DNA from 2 places in the Pelomonas baiyunensis genome. Region 2 is predicted to be linked to the other one. Evidence: predicted binding sites of a transcription regulator. Region 2 holds the regulator's gene; the other holds the start of a gene.

Region 1 (9,407 bases), on a different contig from region 2:
ACCTGCTCCATGAAGGCAGGCAGGGACTCGGGCCGCACGCGCAGGAACTGCACGTCCACCTCGGGCGTGTTGACGGTCACCACCGGCAGGCCGCCGTTCTGGCCGGCCGGCAGCACCAGGCCGCGGCTGGCGAAGTAGTAGCTGTCGGGCATGGCCTCGCTGAAGGCGTCGCAGGCCTGCGCCGTGGCCAGCTTGGCGCCGGCGCGGGCGGCCAGTTCGGGCTTGAAGGCGAACTTGAAGCTGCGGTCCGGCGTGACGAAGGGCAGGTACAGCACGCGCGGGTTGTCGCCCAGCACGAAGCGGGCGGCCACGGGCTTGAAGGTGTTGTCGGCAGGCGGGGTTTTCTTGCCGCCGTCGTCGGTGCTGGGCGCCGCGCCTTCCTGCGCGGTGATGAGGGCGCCGAAGTCTTGCTTGCTGTCCAGCGGCTGCGTGAAGCTCAGCGCGATGGCGGGCGAGCCGTCGAACAGGCGGGGCTTGCAGTCCTGCAGCGCAAACGCGGCCTGATCGCCGCCGACCTCGGCACTGCTGGGCAAGCCGGGCTGGCCCATCTTTTGTGCCGCCCACCAGCCGCCGCCGACCACGGCCGCCGCACCCACCAGGCCCAACACGGCCTTCTTCCACGCCACCATGCACGATCTCCCTGCAATGTGGCGCGGAGTTTAGGCAGCGGTCAGCGGCTGTCCACGGAAGGTTTCTTCTCGCCGCGGGCGTTGATATTCCCCATGCCCGACACCGAGCGCTGCACCTGGGGGCTGCCGAAATAGTCCACCGAACCGATGCCGGAGATGTGGGCGTTGAGGTCGTCCATCACCCACAGCACCACGTTGCCGATGCCGCTGACGCTGACGCGCGCGCGCTGGGCTTGCAGCCGGTCGGCCACCACCTTGCCCTTGCCGGAGATTTGCAGCGTCAGCTCGTCCACGCGGCCACCGAGCTGGCCGTCGCCCGCGCCGGAGATGGAGAAGCTGAGCTGGCGGGCCTGCAGCTGGTCCAGCCGCGCCACCCCGGCGCCGCTGATGCTGAGCTTGAGCTGATCGGTGCGCAGCGGGCCGGGGGCGTGCACGTCGCTGGCGCCAGAGACAGACAGCTGGCGCAGCTCGCGCATTTCCACGTGCACGAAGAGCTTCTGGTTGCTCCAGAACTTCCAGCCGCCGGCCGGGCGGATGACGAGCTGGCGGTCGTTCAGCACCACGTCCACGCCCTTTTGCACCTCGGCGTCACCGGCCACGAAGGCCTGGTCACGCTCGCCCTGCACGACGATGACGCGGGCGGCGCCAGCCAGCTCCAGCCGGTCGAACGGGCCGGGGGCGTAGGTGCGGCCGGGCTCGGGTGGCAGCGGCGGCAAGGGCGGCAGCGCGCGCACGGCGGCGGGGGGCACCACCGGCGCGGGCGGGGTGGCGGCGCCGGGCGGCGTGACGGGCGACACCGGCGTCACGGGTGTCACAGGCGCTGGAGGCGCCGGCTGCGCGTGGGCCAGCGCCGCGCTCAAGCCGGCGGCCAGCGCCATCAGGGGGGGCCAGGTGTTCACAGCGATTGCTCCCTCAACATCTTGGACACCTCGCGGTTGGCGGTGATGCGCGTGCCGTCGCGCAGCTGCACCACCAGCTGAGAGTTTTCGTCCGGGGTCAGGCTGTCCACGCAGTCCAGGTTCACGATGCAGCCGCGCTGCACGCGCAGGAAGCGGGTGGGGTCCAGCTTGGCTTCGAAATCGGCAATCGGCAGGCGCACCAGGTAGCTGCGGCCCTTGCTGGTGATGGCGGTGTATTTGTTGTCGGACCGCAGGCACTCGATGGCGTCCACCTGCAGCGGGAAGATCTTGCCCTGGTCGCGCACCAGCAGCCGGGTGAGCGGCGCGTGCGCCGGCGCGGCCAGCGTGGCGGCCACTTCGGCCAGCTGCGCCATCTGACCCACGGGTGCCAGGTCCGCCCCGGCAGGCGCCACGTCGCGCAGCGCATGGGCAATCGCTTCGTCGAAGCGCTCGCGCGAGAAGGGCTTGAGCAGGTAGTCCACCGCGTGCAGCTCGAACGCGGTGAGGGCGTGCTGGTCGTACGCGGTGGTGAAGATGATGCGCGGCGGCTGGCCCGCGCCCCAGTCGTGCCCTTGCAGCGCCTGGGCCACCTGCAGGCCGGTGAGGCCGGGCATCTGGATGTCGGTCAGCACCAGCGCGGGCTGCAGCGCGCGGATTTGCGCCAGCGCGTCGTCGCCGTCTTCGCACACCGCCACGAGGCGCAGCCCCGGCGTGTCTTTCACCCAGTCGGCCAGCGCCTCGGCGGCCAGGGGTTCGTCTTCGGCAATCAAGACCGTGGTGATCGTGTTCATGGCTGCGGAATGAAAAGGTCGACGCGAAAGCCCGCGCCGGGGGCGGTGTGGATGTGCATGCGGGCCTGGCCGTTGAAGTCCAGCGCAAAGCGCTTTTGCAGCGCAGCCAGGCCCACGCCGCGGCGCTGGCCGGGCTGGGGTAGCAGCGCCTCGGGCTCGCAGCCCGGGCCGTCGTCGGCCACGGTCAGCTCCAGCCCCTGGTTGGTGAGGTTGCGGCGGCCGCTGATGGTGACAGTGCCGCCGCCCTTGCGAAGCGCCACCGCGTGCAGGATGGCGTTTTCCACCAGCGGCTGCAGCGTCAGCGGTGGCAGCTCGTCCGCCAGCACGCGCTCTTCCACGGCCCACTCCACGCGCAGGCGCGGGCCCAGCCGCAGCGCCTCGAGCGCCAGGTAGTCGCGCAGGAAGTCGAGCTCGTCGGTCAGCAGCACCCGGTCTTCGGCGCCGCGCTTGCTGTCCAGCACGTAGCGCAGCATGGTGGCGAACTGCATCAGCGCTGACTCGGCCCGGGCGGGGTCTTTGCGGGTCAGGGCGATCAGCACGTTCAGCGTGTTGAACAGGAAGTGCGGGTTGAGCTTGCCGCTGATGGCCGACAACTCGGCCTTGGCCAGCGCGCTCTCGGCCTGCGCCGCGTGGATGGCCGCGGCCCGCGCCGAGCGCGCCTGCAGCACTGCCGTGAACGCGGTGGCGATGGCGGCGTACACCACCACGCCCCACACCGAGCGCCACAGCAGCCCGGCCAGCAGCACCGCGCCGGCGTGGTCGCCCCCGAACAGCACGGTGTTGACCGCGAACTCGCCGCCCTGCCACAGCCCGGCAAACGCGAGCGCCGCCCCGGTGTGGGCCAGCGCCACCGGCGCCAGGCCAATGGGTGCTGCATGCAGCCACCGCGCCACCGGCCACACCGCCATGCCGAGCACCATGGGCGCCCACAGCATGGTGGTGGCCTGGTACACGGCCAGCCAGAACGGGTCCAGGCCCCGGTCGAACTCGCTGCCCGCCAGCACAAACAGGCACCACGCCAGCACGCAGCAGCCGGCATAGGCCAGCCACAGCCGGCGGTTGCCAGGGCGGGGGGCGGCGGGCGGGGTGACGGGGTTCATGGCTTCATCTTAGGGACGCCCCCGGCCCGCCCGGGGGCGGGGGAGACGAAGTGCGGCTCCCGGGGTGCGGGATGCGGTCTGCGGGGTGTTGCTGACAGGGCAGGGAGGGCCTGCCCGGCATAATTCCACCCCTTCCCCATCGAATTCGGACGAGCCATGGCCAGCGTCAACAAAGTCATCCTCATCGGCAACCTGGGCCGCGACCCCGAGCTGCGCTACAACCCCAACGGCGGTGCCTGGTGCACGCTGAGCGTGGCCACCACCCGCAACTGGAAGAACCGCGAGTCCGGCGAGCGCCAGGAAGAAACCGAATGGCACCGCGTCGTCATGAACGACCGGTTGGCTGAAATTGCCGGCGAATACCTGAAGAAGGGCCGCCCGGTCTACATCGAAGGCCGCCTGAAGACCCGCAAGTGGCAAGACAAGGAAGGCCGCGACACCTACACCACCGAAATCATTGCCGACACCATGCAGCTGCTGGGCGGCCGTGACGGCGCCGGCGGTGGCGACGACATGGGCGGTGGCGGCGGTGGCTACAGCCGTGGCGGCGGCGGTGACGACTTCGGCGGCGGCGCCCCCCGCGCAGCCGCCCGCCCGGCCGCCCCGCGCCCGGCACCCCAGCGCGCCCCGGCGCCGGCCCCCAAGGCGTCGACCGGCTTCGACGACATGGACGACGACATTCCGTTCTGACCCATCGCGGCGGCCTCCGCGCCGCTTGCGCACCCGCAGCCCGTGGCACCCCCACGGGCTTTTTTTCGCCTGTGCGCACCGCCTTGCGGCACGCCACCGTGCACCGCAGCGGGGCGGCGTGTGCACAACGCCTGTGCCTTGCGGTGCGACAGCACGGCCCCACGCCCCCGTCCGCCCGAGCCCAACCGCACCTCGCCGCGCGCCGCTAACGCGCTGACGCCCTGCAAACCCCGCCCAACACCCCGCGCTTGCGGGGGTGCTGTTCAAGCTGGCACGAAGTCCGCTACAGCGGATGTGACGTTCGAGAACCCACAACGGTCCACCGGAGGAATGTCCATGCGCTTGAACCTCGTGTTTGCAACCGCCCTCGGCCTTGCCGCCCTGGCCCCCGTGGCACCCGCCCACGCCGCTGTCACCCCGCCCGTGGTGGTGGTCACGCCCGGCGCCTGGACCTCCAGCGGCGTGGCCCTGGACGGCCCGGCCTCGGTCCAGGCGTCTCGAGCCGTCGAGTCCATGTTGGGCCTGCCGGACACCAGCACCTCGACGGTGTCGCAGCTGGTGAAGCGCGTGGTCGTGGCGCCCACCGCCACCACGGCCGGCCTGGCGCAGTGGGTGGAGGTCAGCACCACGACGACGACCACCACGGATCACTTCGCCACGTACGACCAGTTTTCGCTGAAGCAGAGCCTGACGGGCAACACGGCGAACCCAGAGTTCATCACCTTCAGTGCGACCGTGACCGCATCTCAATTCCAGAGCGGCTGGCTGTCTCTGAACACCAGCGGCAGCTATGTACCGATCAGCTCACCCTTTGGCAATGCGGTGCCGGCCCTGCCCTCGTTCTTCCTGCGCACCGCTGGCAGCGGCACCTGGACGGCCCTGCAGACCAACCAAAGCGTCGACACACCCAGCAGCACGTTCTGGAGTTCGGCCTGGCAATCTCTGAGTCTGGCCGCCGGTTCCACCACGATCGAAGTGGCCACCTGGGCCGACAGTGCCGTCAACCTGAGCAGCTTCAGCCTGAGCCTGGAGTCGGGCAACTACAACGCACGCGACGTGGTGCAGAACGTCAGCTCGGTCACGACAGAAACCATCAAGAGCTCCGAACTGCTGGCACCCATTCCTGAACCCGAGACTTACGCCCTGTTCGCTGCAGGCCTGATGTTCGTGGTGCTGCGCGCCCGCGCTCAGCGACCCTGACTTGGGGGCCCGGCACTGACAGGCCGGGCCCGGTCTCCTCCTACAGCCCATCGCCTCCACGACCGACCCGCCGCCCCGCGCGCCGGTCGCACAGTGACTGCACGGTGCTCACGCACCCACGCCGCGGCCAGTTCGGGCCGCCGCGTCCCCGTGTTGCCACTTCAGGAGATTCCGCATGGCTTCCATCAGTTCCACCATCTCGTCGTCCAAGGTCGAAGGCACCAACGTCTACAGCCCCAGCGGCGACAAGCTCGGCTCCATCGATGACCTGCTCATCGACAAGCACAGCGGCCGCGTGCGCTACGCCGCGCTGGAGTTCGGCGGCTTCCTGGGCCTGGGCAGCGACCGCTACCCCCTGCCGTGGGACCAGCTCAAGTACGACACCAGCAAGGACGGCTATGTCGTGCACCTGAGCAAGGAGCAGCTGGAAAACGCCCCGCGCTACGCCTTGAACGACACCCCGACCTACACCGACGACTACGGCCGCAAGGTGTACGACCACTACGGCTCGTCCTGGTGGGTCTGACGCGGGTGGACCCTGCGTCCGCTTGAACCTCGCCGCCCCTGACGCCCCACCGCACTCGCCAAAAGTGCGGATGTCAGGGGCGGTGTTCGTCCGCACAGTGCGCCCCTCTGCACGTCATGGCTTGAGGAGTGCACATGGACGACCTGCTGGACCGCCCCACCACCGAGAACGCCCCCGCGCCCGTCACCACCGAGCCGCCAACCCCGGGCCTCGGCGCCGAGCTGCGCGGCTCCTCGTTCGACTTCCTGACCCAGCCCGGCACCGACCTCGCCGCCAAGGCGCAGGCCTTTCACGCCTGGGCCCAGCACCGCACGCAGCACGGCGTGTTCCCGTACGGCAAGCGGCTGGGCGGGCGCCCCGGCGCCACGGCAGAACTTACGCTGCTGGACGGCCAACGCCACGCGGGGCTGAATTTCTCGTCGCAGGAGTACCTCTCGCTGGCCCGCCACCCCCAGGTGTGCGCCGCGGCGCTGATGGCCATGGACCGCTACGGCGTGCACAGCGCGGGCTCCACCGCGCTGGCCGGCAACGTGGAAGAAACCACCGCGCTGGAAGCCGAACTGGGCGAGCACCTGCGCATGCCCGAGGTGCTGCTGTTCCCCACCGGCTGGGCCGCGGGCTTTGGCGCCATCAAGGGCCTGGTGCGCGAGACCGACCACGTCATCATCGACCAGCTGGCCCACAACTGCCTGCACGAAGGCGCGAAGGCCGCCACGCCCCACATCCACCTGCACCGCCACCTGGACGTGAACCATGTCGAGCGCCTGCTCCAACGCGTGCGCCGCCGCGACCCGCACAACGGCATCCTGGTGGTGACCGAGGGCTGCTTCTCGATGGACGCCGACGCGCCCGACCTCGCCCGCCTGCAGGCCTTGGCCCGCGCGCACGGCGCCCTGCTGCTGGCGGACGTGGCACACGACCTGGGCAGCCTGGGCGCCAGCGGCGGCGGCCAGCTGGAGCTGCAGGGGCTGCTGGGCCAGGTGGACCTGGTGATGGGCTCGTTTTCCAAAACCTTCGCGTCCAACGGCGGCTTCGTGGCCTGCCATGACCGGGCGATCAAGGAGTACCTGCGCTTCTACGCCGCACCCAACACCTTCTCCAACGCGCTCTCGCCGGTGCAGGTGGCCGTGGTGCGCGCCTGCCTGCGGCTGGTGCGCAGCGACGAAGGCGCCGCCCGCCGCGACCGGCTGATGCAGGCCATCCTGGCGCTGCGCAGCGCGCTGGGCACGCACGGCATCGAGGTGCTGGGCCAACCCTCGCCCATCGTGCCGGTGATGCTGGGCCCCGACGCCCTGGCCCGCGTGGCCTGCCGCGAAATGGGCGCCGCCGGCCTGCTGGCCAACCTGGTGGAGTACCCCGCGGTGTCACTGAACAGCGCCCGGCTGCGCATGCAGGTGATGGCCGACCACACGCCGGCCCTGTGCGCCACCGCGGCGCACATCGTGGCCGATGCATTGGCCAAGGCGCGGGGGATGACGGGCTTGCAGTGAGGGTCAGCCCGCCGGCACCGCCAAGCCCCGCTGCACGGCCGGCCGCGCGAGGAAGGCTTGCAGCACGCGCTGCACCTCGGTGAACTCGGCATAGCCCACCAGGTCAGCGGCGCCGTAGAAGCCGATGAGGTTGTTCACCCAGGGCCAGGTGGCGATGTCGGCCACGGTGTAGTCGTCGCCCACCAGCCAGGTCTTGCCGTGCAGGTGGCGGTTCAGCACGCCCAGCAGGCGGCGGGCCTCGGCCACGTAGCGGTCGCGCGGGCGCTTGTCCTCGAACTCCTTGCCGGCGAACTTGTGGAAGAAGCCGACCTGGCCAAACATCGGCCCCACGCCGCCCATCTGGAACATCAGCCACTGCAGCGCCTCGTACCGGCGGGCGGTGTCGGCCGGCAGCAGGCGGCCGGTTTTCTCGGCCAGGTAGAGCAGGATGGCGCCGCTCTCGAACAGCGGCAGCGGCTGGCCGCCGGGGCCGTTGGGGTCGAGGATGGCGGGGATCTTGTTGTTCGGGTTGAGCGACAGGAACTCGGGGCTGAGCTGGTCGTTCGTTGCAAAGCTCACCACGTGGGCTTCGTAGGGCAGGCCCAGCTCCTCCAGCGCGATGGACACCTTCACGCCGTTGGGCGTGGGCAGCGAGTACAGCTGCAGCCGGTCCGGGTGGGCGGCGGGCCATTTGCGGGTGACGGGGAAGTCGTGCGGGAAGGTGAGCGGCGCGGCGTGCGGGTGGGTCATGGCGGTCAGGCGATGGAACTGCAGTGAGGGGCAGGTCAATGTAGGGCGACGGCGCAAAGCCCCGCTGTGGCGCGGGCATCACGGAGGCGGCAGGCGGTCAGCCGGCGTCGGGCCAGGGCTGGCGGTGCACCGGCGCGCCACGACGCAAGGTGTTGTGCACCTCGGCCACCGCGTCGGTTTCGCGCAGCAGCTGCTCGATGCGCTCGGCCGAATCGGGCGACTGGATGCGGGCGCGGTAGCGCACGTCACGCGCGGCCAGGCCGATGCCGTCGAACTCGGCCTGCGCCTCGACCTCCACCGCGGTCAGTTCGATCTGCAGGCGCGCGGCTTCGCGGTAGAGGTCGTTGCAGTAGCAGGTGGCCAGGGCCAGCATCAGCAGCTCGCCGCCGTTGAGGCCCGACCCACCGCCCGCACGGCCGGGCACCGCCACGGTTTGCGCCCGCCCCTGCGTGGCCACGGTGGCCTGGTGGGTGGTGGCGGTGTTGTGGACCTGGGCCGAGATCTGCATGCATGCCTCCGGAGTGATCAAGGGTTGGAAACCACCGCCCACTATGCCCACCCGCCCAGCGCCGGGCGCGTGAAAATGCCCCCATGTCCACCTCGCTTCCTGTGGCCGCGGCGCCGTCGCGGCTTTCGCTTTACCTGCAGCTGATCCGCTGGGACCGCCCGGCCGGCTGGCTGCTGCTGCTGTGGCCCACGCTGGCCGCCTTGTGGATGGCGGCCGACGGCTTCCCCGGCTGGCATTTGCTGGCGGTGTTCACGCTGGGCACGGTGCTGATGCGCTCGGCCGGCTGCTGCGTGAACGACGTGGCCGACCGCGACTTCGACCGCCATGTGAAGCGCACCGCCGCACGGCCGGTCACCACCGGCGCGGTGTCGGTGAAGGAGGCGCTGGGGCTGGGCGCAGCGCTGGCGCTGGTGTCGTTCGGCCTGGTGCTGACAACCAACCCGCCGGCCATCTTGCTGAGCTTTGCCGCGCTGGCCGTGGCGATTGCCTACCCGTTTGCCAAGCGCGTGCTGGCCATGCCGCAGGCGGTGCTGGGCGTGGCGTTTTCGTTCGGCATCCCGATGGCGTTTGCCGCGGCGCAGGGCGGCATGGAATGGCACCTGCGCTCGGTGCCGTGGTCGGCCTGGGGGCTGCTGGTGGCCAACCTGTTCTGGGTGCTGGCCTACGACACCGAGTACGCCATGGTGGACCGCGACGACGACCTCAAGATCGGCATCCGCTCCTCCGCCATTGCGCTGGGGCGCTGGGATGTGGCGGGCATCATGGCTTTCTACGCGCTGTACCTGGCGCTGTGGGCGGCGCTGGGCTTGCATCTGGGCCTGGGCCGCTGGTACCTGGGCGGTGTG
Region 2 (9,407 bases):
GCCCGCACTGCAACGCGTTCGATCCGTTGCTGGAAGCCTGGGTGCACCAGCTGCCGGCGGATGTGAGCTTCCGACGCGTGCCGGTGGGCCAGCAGCTGATGTTGAAGCTGCACCAGCGCATGTTCTACGCGCTGGAGGCGATGGGCGCCATGACACCCCAGGTGCACAGCGGCATCTTCAACGCCTTCCACCGCGGGGGCGTGCAAGCCACGGATGAAGCCGCCGTGACGGCCCTGGTGGGCCAGCTGGGCGTGGACACCGCCAAGTTCAAGCAGGCCTTCAACTCCTTCGGCATCCAGGCCAAGGTGCAGCAGGGCAGCAAGCTGGCCGAGCTGGCCGGCGCCCAGGAAGTGCCGGCCCTGGTGGTAGGCGGCCGCTGGCGCACCAGCCCCAGCCTGGCCGGCACACCAGGCCAGAGCGAAGCCACGCAAGGCCAGCAGGCCCTGGCCGTGGCCAGCCAGCTGCTGAAGCTGGCGCGGGCTTGAACGATTCCTGACAGGCTTGCCGCGAGGGAAAGCCTGAGCGGCACGGCAGGCCCCTAGAATGGCCTGCAACTTCCGTGCCGCCATGTCCCGCCACCTGATCTCCTTCGTTCCCGTGCTTGCCCTGGCGCTGGCGCTGCCGGCCGCCCAGGCCGAGAAGGCCGACCGGCTCAAGCCCTTCATCTTCACGCAGGAAAAGCTGGGGCGCGTCGACGCCGTGAACCAGCGCACCGAGCTGCTGGGCAACGTGGTCATCACCAAGGGCAGCCTGCTGCTCAAGGCCGAAAAGGTCGACATGCAGGAGACCCGCGAGGGCTACCACCAGGCGTTCGCCACCGGGGCTCCGGGCCAGCCGGTGAGCTTCCGCCAGGCGCGCGACGTGCCGGGGGAGTCCATCGAAGGCGTGGCCAATCAGCTGGAGTACGACACCCGCACCGAGACCGTGCGCTTCATCGGCAACGCCACCGTGCGGCGCCTGCGCGGCGCGGCCGTGGCGGAAGAAGTGACCGGCGCGGTCATCGTGTACGACAGCCGCACCGAAGTGTTCACGCTGGAAGGCGGCAGCACCTCGCCCAACCCGAACGGCCGCACCCGCATCGTCATGATGCCGCGCGTGCAGCCGGGCGACGACGCCGCGTCGGCCCCGCCGGCCAGCCTGCCGCTGAAGCCGTCCACCACGCTGCAACCGGGCAAGCCCTCGTGATGAGCGCGGCAGCGGTCAGCCCCGCGAACACCGCCGCGGCCTGCGGCAGCCGCCTGGAGGCCGAAGGCCTGGCCAAGAGCTACGGCGTGCGCCGCGTGGTGAAAGACGTGCACGTGCGCGTGGACTGCGGCGAGGTGGTGGGCCTGCTCGGCCCCAACGGCGCCGGCAAGACGACCAGCTTCTACATGATCGTGGGCCTGGTGCGCTCGGACGCCGGCGTCATTCGCATCGACGGCGCCGAAGTGCAGCGCCTGCCCATCCACCAACGCGCGCGCCTGGGCCTGTCCTACCTGCCGCAGGAAGCGTCCATCTTCCGCAAGCTCACGGTGGAGCAAAACATCCGCGCGGTGCTGGAGTTGCAGCAAGACGACGCCGGCCGCCCGCTGTCCAAGGCGCGCATCGACGAACTGCTGAATGGCCTGCTGCACGACCTGTCCATCGACAGCCTGCGCGACAGCCCGGCCCCGGCCCTGTCCGGCGGCGAGCGCCGACGGGTGGAAATCGCCCGCGCCCTGGCCACCCAGCCGCGCTTCATCCTGCTGGACGAGCCTTTCGCCGGCGTGGACCCGATCGCGGTGCTGGAGATCCAGCGCATCATCGGCTTCCTGAAGGCGCGCGGCATCGGCGTGCTGATCACCGACCACAACGTCCGCGAGACGCTGGGCATCTGTGACCGGGCCTACATCATCAGCGAAGGGGCCGTGCTGGCCGAAGGCATGCCCGACGAGATCGTGGCCAACGCCGACGTGCGCAAGGTCTACCTCGGCGAAAACTTCAAGATGTGACGCCATGAGCCCCTCGTCCAGCCTTGCCCCGCTGAACGCGGGCCAGTCTGACCGGTCTTGCAGACCGCGCCGCGCCCTGGGTCGCGGCCCTTCGGCAGGCACATGCCGCCCCCCGGGCGCCATGTGTCCAGCCTCAGCCCCCGAGGGGACGGCGATGCTTGCGGCATGGAGCCGCAAGCACATCGCCCTGGCGGGCCGGCTTGGGCGCGGCCCGGCGCTCGGCCCGCGAAACCTTCATCGCGACGTTGCACCATGAAGCAGACCCTCCAGGTCCGCCTCAGTCAGCACCTGGCGCTGACCCCCCAGCTGCAACAGTCCATCCGGCTGCTGCAGCTGTCCACGCTGGAGTTGCACCAGGAAGTGGAGCAGATGCTAGCCAGCAACCCGTTGCTGGAGACGGAGGAGGAATTCAGCGTCAGCACGCCGGAACTCGCCACCAACGCCCCGGCCGACAGCACCGGCAGCGACAACACGCCCGAAGGCGGCGAGCCGGAAGCCGCCGAGCTCAGCGGTGACGACTTCGGCGGCACCGAGCGCGACGACTGGGAAAACGGCACCGAGCGCGACGACTTCGACGGCATCCGCGAGCTGCCCTCCAGCAGCGGCAGTGCCAGCGGCGACGACGACGGCGAGCGCGAGAGCCAGGAGTCGGCCGAACTCACGCTGGCCCAGCACCTGGCGCAACAACTGGCCGGCCACCACCTGTCGGCCGAAGACCGCGCGGTGCTGCAGTTGCTGATCGAGTCGCTCAACGAAGACGGCTACCTCGAAGACCCGCTGGAAGACATCGCGGCCGGCTTTGCCGAGGACGAGGAAGAGCGCGAGGAGTTGCTGGACCGCCTGCGCTTTGCGCTGCGGCTGCTGCAAAGCCTGGAGCCTGCGGGCATCGGCGCGGCCAACTTGTCCGAGTGCCTGGTGCTGCAGCTGCGCGCGCTGCCCAAGAGCCCGGCGCAGGTGATTGCCATCCTGATCTGCAAGGGTCATCTCGAACTGCTGGCCAAGCGCGACATGCGCCGGCTGATGGCCGAGACCGGCGCCGACGAAGCGCTGCTGCGCGAGGCGCAGGCGCTGATCACGCAACTCGAGCCCAAACCCGGGCGGCGCTTTGCACAAGGCGCGGCCGCGGCCATCGTGCCGGACGTCATCGTGCGCAAGGTGGGGCGCGAGTTCCGCGTGATGCTCAACCCCGAGGTGGCGCCCAAGCTGCGCATCAACGAGCTCTACGCCAACGCGCTGCGCGCCACGCGCGGCGGCATCAGCAACTCGCCGCTGGGCGGGCAGCTGCAGGAGGCGCGCTGGTTCATCAAGAACATCCAGCAGCGCTTCGACACCATCCTGCGCGTCAGCACCGCCATCGTGGAGCGCCAGCGCGGCTTCTTCACCCACGGCGAGCTGGCCATGAAGCCGCTGGTGCTGCGCGAGATTGCCGACGAACTCGGCCTGCACGAAAGCACGATCTCCCGCGTCACCACCGCCAAGTACATGGCCACGCCCTGGGGCACCTTCGAGCTGAAGTACTTCTTCGGTTCGGGCCTGAGCACGGAAGCCGGCGGCGAGGCGTCCAGCACTGCCGTGCGGGCGTTGATCAAGCAGTTCGTGGCCGCGGAAGACACCAAGAAGCCGCTGTCTGACAGCGCGCTGGCCGCCATGCTGGAGGAACAAGGCATCCAGTGCGCGCGGCGCACGGTGGCCAAGTACCGCGAAGGCATGAAGATCGCCCCGGCGAACCTGCGCAAGGCGCTGTAAGCCGCCTCGGGCTGCGGCCCAAACGAGAAAAACTCCCGAACCCCGCCGTTGCGCGCCAAACGCCGCGCTTGCGCTGACCCGAGCAGGCGCGGAGACTCCGCTTCGCGATGCGGTTAGTCCCTGTGACGGAACCGTTCGCAGACCGCCTCGGAACCCCAGCAGTCCGGCGTGAAGTCCGAGCCGAGGCGTCGACCCCGTTCTGGCACCCATCATTCAGGGAGTTTGAAGATGCCCGTTCTCGCACGTCGCTCCTGGCTGGCGCTGGCCGCCGCCGCTGGCCTGTTCACCTGCATCCAGGCGTCCGCCTCGCTGCCTGCCGAGCTGCAAGCCAAGGTGGACAAGAGCAAAGCCAAGCTCGTGGCCCTGGCGGCCGACCCGGCCATGGTGGCCGCCGTGAAGGAAGCCAATGCCAAGGGCGACCCCGGCATGAGCAATGGCAAGTGGGTGGACCTGCCAGACACCGATCCCTTCATCCAGACGCTGCTCAAAACCAAGACCAGCCGGCAGATTGCCGACTGGGAGGCCAAGGACGACACCATCAACAAGCTGGTGCTGCGGGATCACAAGGGCAATCTGGTCGCGGCCAGCGTGCGCCCGCTGATCTGGAACAACGTGGCCCGCCCGGTGTTCGCACAGGCCATCAAGGGCCAGGCCTGGGCGGCCGAAGAGGTCAAGCCGGACCCGTCCACCCAGGTGCCCAGCGTGCAGCTGTCGGCCCCGGTGCTGGACGGCGGCAAGCCCATCGGCGTGCTGCACAGCGCCGTGACGGCCAAGTAAGGCGCCCCGGCCGCGCCGCGGCCCGACCCTGACCCCATCCGGCCCGCTCGCGTGGCCGGCACAGATTCCTCCCGAGGAAAGGATGCCGTGATGCTCACCTCGTTGAAAGTGGGCCCACGCCTAGTGCTGGGCTTTGCCCTGGTGCTGGCGCTGCTGGGCATTGACAGCATGTTGGCCCTGAGCCGCCTGGCCGCGTTGAAGGCCGACTTGGCCGCCGTGACCGGCGAGGCGCCCGAGCGCCTGGCCAGCAAGTTGCGTGACCTGGCGCGCTACCAGAGCGTGACGATCCGCGACGTCATCATGCAGGACGACATGGCCTTCAAGAAGAAGGAGTTCGACCTGATGAAGGCCGCGCGGCAGGACTACGACAAGACCGCGCAAACGCTGGCCGGCATGGTGCAGGACGAGCCCGCCCGCGCTGCCCTGGCCCGCGCCGCGACTGCGCTGGCCGGCACGAAGGGCCTGATCGAGAAGATCGTGGACCTGACCATGAACGACGACATGGCCGGCGCCTCGGCCATGGTGCGCGACCAGTTGCGCCCCGCCCAGCAGGCCCACGTGCAGGCGCTGGATGCGGTGATCGAAACCATCCAGGCCGCGTCCCACGAACGCGACCTTGCGGCCACGTCGGCCTACCGCACGTCGGTGGCGTTGATCATCGGCCTGTCCCTGGCGGCGCTGGCCGTGGGCGCGGTGGTGGCCTGGCGCATCCAGCTCAGCATCACGCGGCCGCTGGCGGAGGCGGTGTCGGTGGCGCAGTCCATCGCCGAGGGCGATTTGTCGCGCGAGATCCGCATGCAGTCGGGCGACGAGGTGGGGCGGCTCATGCAGGCGCTGGCCGCCGTGAACACCGACCTGAGCCGCATCATGCTGGAGGTGCGCACGGCGGCCGACACCATGCAGACGGCCACGCTGGAAATCGCCGCCGGCAACACCGACCTGAGCCAGCGCACCGAGCAGCAGGCTGCCAACCTGGAGGAGACCGCCTCGTCCATGGAAGAGCTGACCGCCACGGTGCGCAACACGGCCGACACGGCGCAGAGCGCGTCCGACCTGGCCCGCAACGCCAGCACCGCGGCCGACCGCGGCGGCCAGGTGGTGAGCCGGGTGGTGGACACCATGCAGGCGATTTCGCAGAGCTCGCGCAAGATCACCGACATCATTGGCGTCATCGACGGCATTGCGTTCCAGACCAACATCCTGGCGCTCAACGCCGCGGTGGAAGCCGCGCGGGCCGGCGAGCAGGGGCGCGGCTTCGCGGTGGTGGCCGGCGAGGTGCGCAGCCTGGCGCAACGCTCGGCCGAGGCCGCCCGCGAGATCAAGTCGCTGATCGGCGCCAGCATGGAGAACGTCGAGAACGGCAGCACGCTGGTGGCCGATGCCGGCAGCACCATGACGGACATCGTGGGGCAGGTGCAGAAGGTCAGCCGGCTGATCGACGAGATCAGCCAGGCCACGGTGGAGCAGACCCGCGGGCTGGCTCAGATCAACGAGGCCGTCACGCAGCTGGACCAGATGACCCAGCAGAACGCCGCGCTGGTGGAAGAAAGCGCCGCGGCGTCAGGCAGCCTCAGCCAGCAGGCCGAACGGCTGGTGGGCACGGTGGGCATCTTCCGCCTGCGCAACGCCTGAGCCGGCGGGAGGCGGGCGGGGTCTCGCCCGGAGGCCGGCCGGTGGCGGGTCAAGCCGCGTCAGCGCTGGACCCCAGCGCCGCCTTGCGCCACGCCCGGGGCGACTCGCCCGTGTGCGCCCGGAAGGCGCGTGACAGCGCCGCCTCGCCGCCGTAGCCCACCTCGGCCGCCAGGTGCTTGAGCGCGCGGCCCTCGCGCAAGCCCTTCTGCACCAGGCCGATCCGCCAGCGCTGCAGGTAGGCGCCGGGCGTGCAGCCCACCACGTCCCGAAAGGTGTTGGCAAACACCGTGCGTGACAAGCCCGCCGCCTCGGCCAACGCCTCCAGCGGCCAGTCGCGCTGCGGGGCTTCGTGCATCGCCACCAAGGCCCCGCGCAGCCGCGGGTGCGACAGGCCCGCGAGCAGCCCCGACTGCAGGCGCCCCAGCGTCATCAACTCGCGCAGCACCCAGATCAACAGCACCTCGAACAGCCGGTCCAGCATCAGCTGCCGGCCGCAATGGCTGGCCTCAGCCTCGGCAAACAGCTGCGCCAGCACCGGCTGGCATTGCGGCACGGCAGCCAGCGGCAGGCAGACGCAGTCGGGCAGCGCGGCAGCGATCGGGTGGCTGGCCTCGCCCTCGAACGCCATGTGCGCGCACAGGAACTGCGCGCCGCAGTGCGGGTCGGTCACGAAGCGGTGCGGCAGCGGGCGTGGGTACAGCAGCAGGCTGGGCTCGGTCAGCCGCAGCGGCTCGGCCGCGCCGGCGTTGTAGACGGCCACCCCGCCCTCGCGCACCAGGTGCAACTGCCCCCGCCCGGCCTGGGGCTCCAGGCTGTTCACCCCACACAGTGGCCCGGCCTGGAAGGCCTCTGCCCGCACGGCGAAGTGGCGGAAGAGCGCGGCAAGTCGATCGGCCATGGTCAGCCACCCCGTACCAAATGCAAAGTCGAACGAACTTTAAGGCATCTTCAGTTCCGCATGGGCGCGCACAGTTCGTCCTGTCGCAAGACGGTTCAGTCACCCCCCTGGAGATCCACATGAACGCTTTCACCCGCCTCGCCCTCGCCGCCACCATCGCCCTCGGTGGCGCAGCCGCCCAGACCATTGCCGTGGCCGCACCGGCTGCCCCCCAGGCCGCCATCGCCAGCCCCTTCGTGGCGGCCAACGACGGCACGCCGCTGTACGTGAAGGACTGGGGCCCCAAGGACGGCCCGGTCGTGGTGTTCAGCCACGGCTGGCCGTTGAACGCCGACAGCTGGGAGTCGCAGATGCAGTTCCTGGCCGAGCGCGGCTACCGCGTCATCGCGCACGACCGCCGCGGCCACGGCCGCTCGGGCCAGCCCTGGGCGAACAACACGATGGACCAATACGCCGACGACCTGGACGCCGTGCTGCGCGCCAAGGGCGTGACGCGCGCCACGCTGGTGGGCTTTTCCACCGGCGGCGGCGAGGTGGCCCGCTACATCGGCCGCCATGGCACGGCACGTGTGGCCAAGGTGGCGTTCGTGAGCGCGGTCACGCCCATCATGGGCGCCAGCCCCACCAACCCGAACGGCGTGCCCGAGGCGGTGTTCAACACGCTGCGCCAGGCGTCGCTCGACAACCGCGCCCAGCTCTACAAAGACATCGCCAGCGGCCCGTTCTTCGGCTTCAACCGCCCGGGCGCCAAGACGTCCAGCGGACTGGTGGACAGCTTCTATGTGCAGGGCATGCAGGCCGGCGCCAAGGCCACGTACGAAAGCATCGAAGCCTTCTTCCACTCCGACTTCCGTGAGGACCTGAAGAAGGTCAACGTGCCGACGCTGGTGATCCACGGCACGGACGACCAGGTCGTGCCCATCGACACCACCGGCCGCGCCACGGCCCAGCTGGTGAAGGGCGCCCGCCTGATCGAGTACGCCGGCGGCTCGCACGGCATCACCGACACGCACAAGGACCGCCTGAACCAGGACCTGCTGGACTTCATCAGCAAGTGATCCTCGGAGGCCGGGCCGATTGCGGGACGAGCGCCGGGCCGCCCCACGCCGGCCCGCCTCTGGCGATGTGCTTGCGGCTCGACGCCGCAAGCATCGCCGCCCCCTCGGGGGGCTGAGGCCGGACACATGGCGCCCGGTGGGCGGCATGTGCCTGCCGAAGGGGCGCAGCGGGAGCTGCGGCGCGGTCTGCAAGACCGACCAGGTGCGCCCGCGTTCAGCGAGGCGCGACTGGGCGAGGGGCTCAGTCCTTCGATGGGCCAGTCTCCGGCGCCAGCGGCTCGAACACGAAGCGCATGCCGCGCGTGTAGCTCTCGGCCTTGGTGCCGGCATGGCGCTCGCCGTCGATGGTGCGGTTCTGGAACACCAGGCCCGGGTGCTTCAACGTGGGCAACAGCGCCTGGTAGCGCTGGATGCCGGCCAGGAAGCCGGGCCATTCGTACTCGGCGCCCGTCACGTACAGCCGCGCGTGGAGGGGCTTGCCGGTGGCGGCGTAGGCCTGGGCCTGGCCGATGATCCAGTCACCGCCCGCCACCACGGCCGGGCTGGCGGCGATGTAGCCCTGGAACAGCCCGGGCTTGGCGTACATCGCATGCAGCGCAAACAGGCCGCCCAAGGAACTGCCGGCCAGAAAGCGCTGGGCGGGGTCGGCGCGGTAGTCACGCTCCACCAGCGGCAGCACCACCTGTTCCAAGGTGGCCAGAAACTGGTTGGCATGGCCCGACTCGGCCTTCTCGTTCGGCAGGCGCACGGGTGACAAATCCCACAGCCGCAGCGCGTCGTAGTCGAGCCCGTCGCCGGCATAGCCCAGGCCGACGATGATGAATTCAGGCACCACGCGGTCGTAGACGAGATTGCCGTACGAGGCCACCAGCGTTGCGAAGTCCCAATAGGCGTCGGTCACGTACAGCACCGGGTAGCGCCGCTGGGGCTGCGACGCAAACGACGCGGGCAGGTGCACGTGCAACTGATAGCTGCGGCCTTGGGCGGTGGGCGGCAACACGCGCAGCACCGTGTCGGGCAGGCGGTGCGGCGGGTCCACCCGCACCGGGTCGGCAGCCTGGGCCTGCCAGGCGGTCCACATCAAGGCCAGGGTCGAAACCAGTCGCTTCATCGCATGCAGACGCAGGTTGGACAACGCTGTCCAGTGTAGGCGCGGCGACAATCCGGCCGGTGAGCCTGCCCAACAAACTGTTCCTCTTCGTTCCCTGCCCCGCCGGTGTCGAGCCGCTGCTGGAGGCCGAACTCAAACGCTTCCTGCCCCCGGGCGTGCGCAGCAAAGTGGAAGCCCTGCGCGGCGGCTGCGGCCTCGTCGGCGGCGCTGACGAT

The links. Region 2 encodes sigma-54, which starts transcription at its own class of promoters, with help from an activator protein. Its sites were predicted from a motif close to TGGCANGNAANCTGCTTT; they were not measured.
Region 1: a site for sigma-54 is predicted at 4,379-4,396, ahead of ACG01O_RS11520 (PEP-CTERM sorting domain-containing protein). Genes of this name have one in related genera too.

What each region holds. Positions count from the first base shown of each region.
Region 1 covers NZ_JBIGIB010000003.1:224,483-233,889, reverse strand. Annotated here, with positions in the region: gene ACG01O_RS11545 (alpha-2-macroglobulin family protein) at 1-629, opposite strand, end outside; gene ACG01O_RS11540 (head GIN domain-containing protein) at 671-1,528, opposite strand; gene ACG01O_RS11535 (LytR/AlgR family response regulator transcription factor) at 1,525-2,319, opposite strand; gene ACG01O_RS11530 (sensor histidine kinase) at 2,316-3,419, opposite strand; gene ssb (single-stranded DNA-binding protein) at 3,576-4,109, shown strand; gene ACG01O_RS11520 (PEP-CTERM sorting domain-containing protein) at 4,446-5,309, shown strand; gene ACG01O_RS11515 (PRC-barrel domain-containing protein) at 5,485-5,835, shown strand; gene ACG01O_RS11510 (aminotransferase class I/II-fold pyridoxal phosphate-dependent enzyme) at 5,970-7,325, shown strand; gene ACG01O_RS11505 (glutathione S-transferase N-terminal domain-containing protein) at 7,329-8,054, opposite strand; gene ACG01O_RS11500 (OsmC family protein) at 8,152-8,562, opposite strand; gene ubiA (4-hydroxybenzoate octaprenyltransferase) at 8,646-9,407, shown strand, end outside.
Region 2 covers NZ_JBIGIB010000004.1:340,158-349,564, forward strand. Annotated here, with positions in the region: gene ACG01O_RS15705 (thiol:disulfide interchange protein DsbA/DsbL) at 1-485, shown strand, start outside; gene lptA (lipopolysaccharide transport periplasmic protein LptA) at 568-1,185, shown strand; gene lptB (LPS export ABC transporter ATP-binding protein) at 1,185-1,970, shown strand; gene ACG01O_RS15720 (RNA polymerase factor sigma-54) at 2,223-3,716, shown strand; gene ACG01O_RS15725 (hypothetical protein) at 3,945-4,493, shown strand; gene ACG01O_RS15730 (methyl-accepting chemotaxis protein) at 4,584-6,125, shown strand; gene ACG01O_RS15735 (AraC family transcriptional regulator) at 6,175-7,023, opposite strand; gene ACG01O_RS15740 (alpha/beta fold hydrolase) at 7,143-8,081, shown strand; gene ACG01O_RS15745 (alpha/beta hydrolase) at 8,323-9,192, opposite strand; gene ACG01O_RS15750 (THUMP domain-containing class I SAM-dependent RNA methyltransferase) at 9,252-9,407, shown strand, end outside.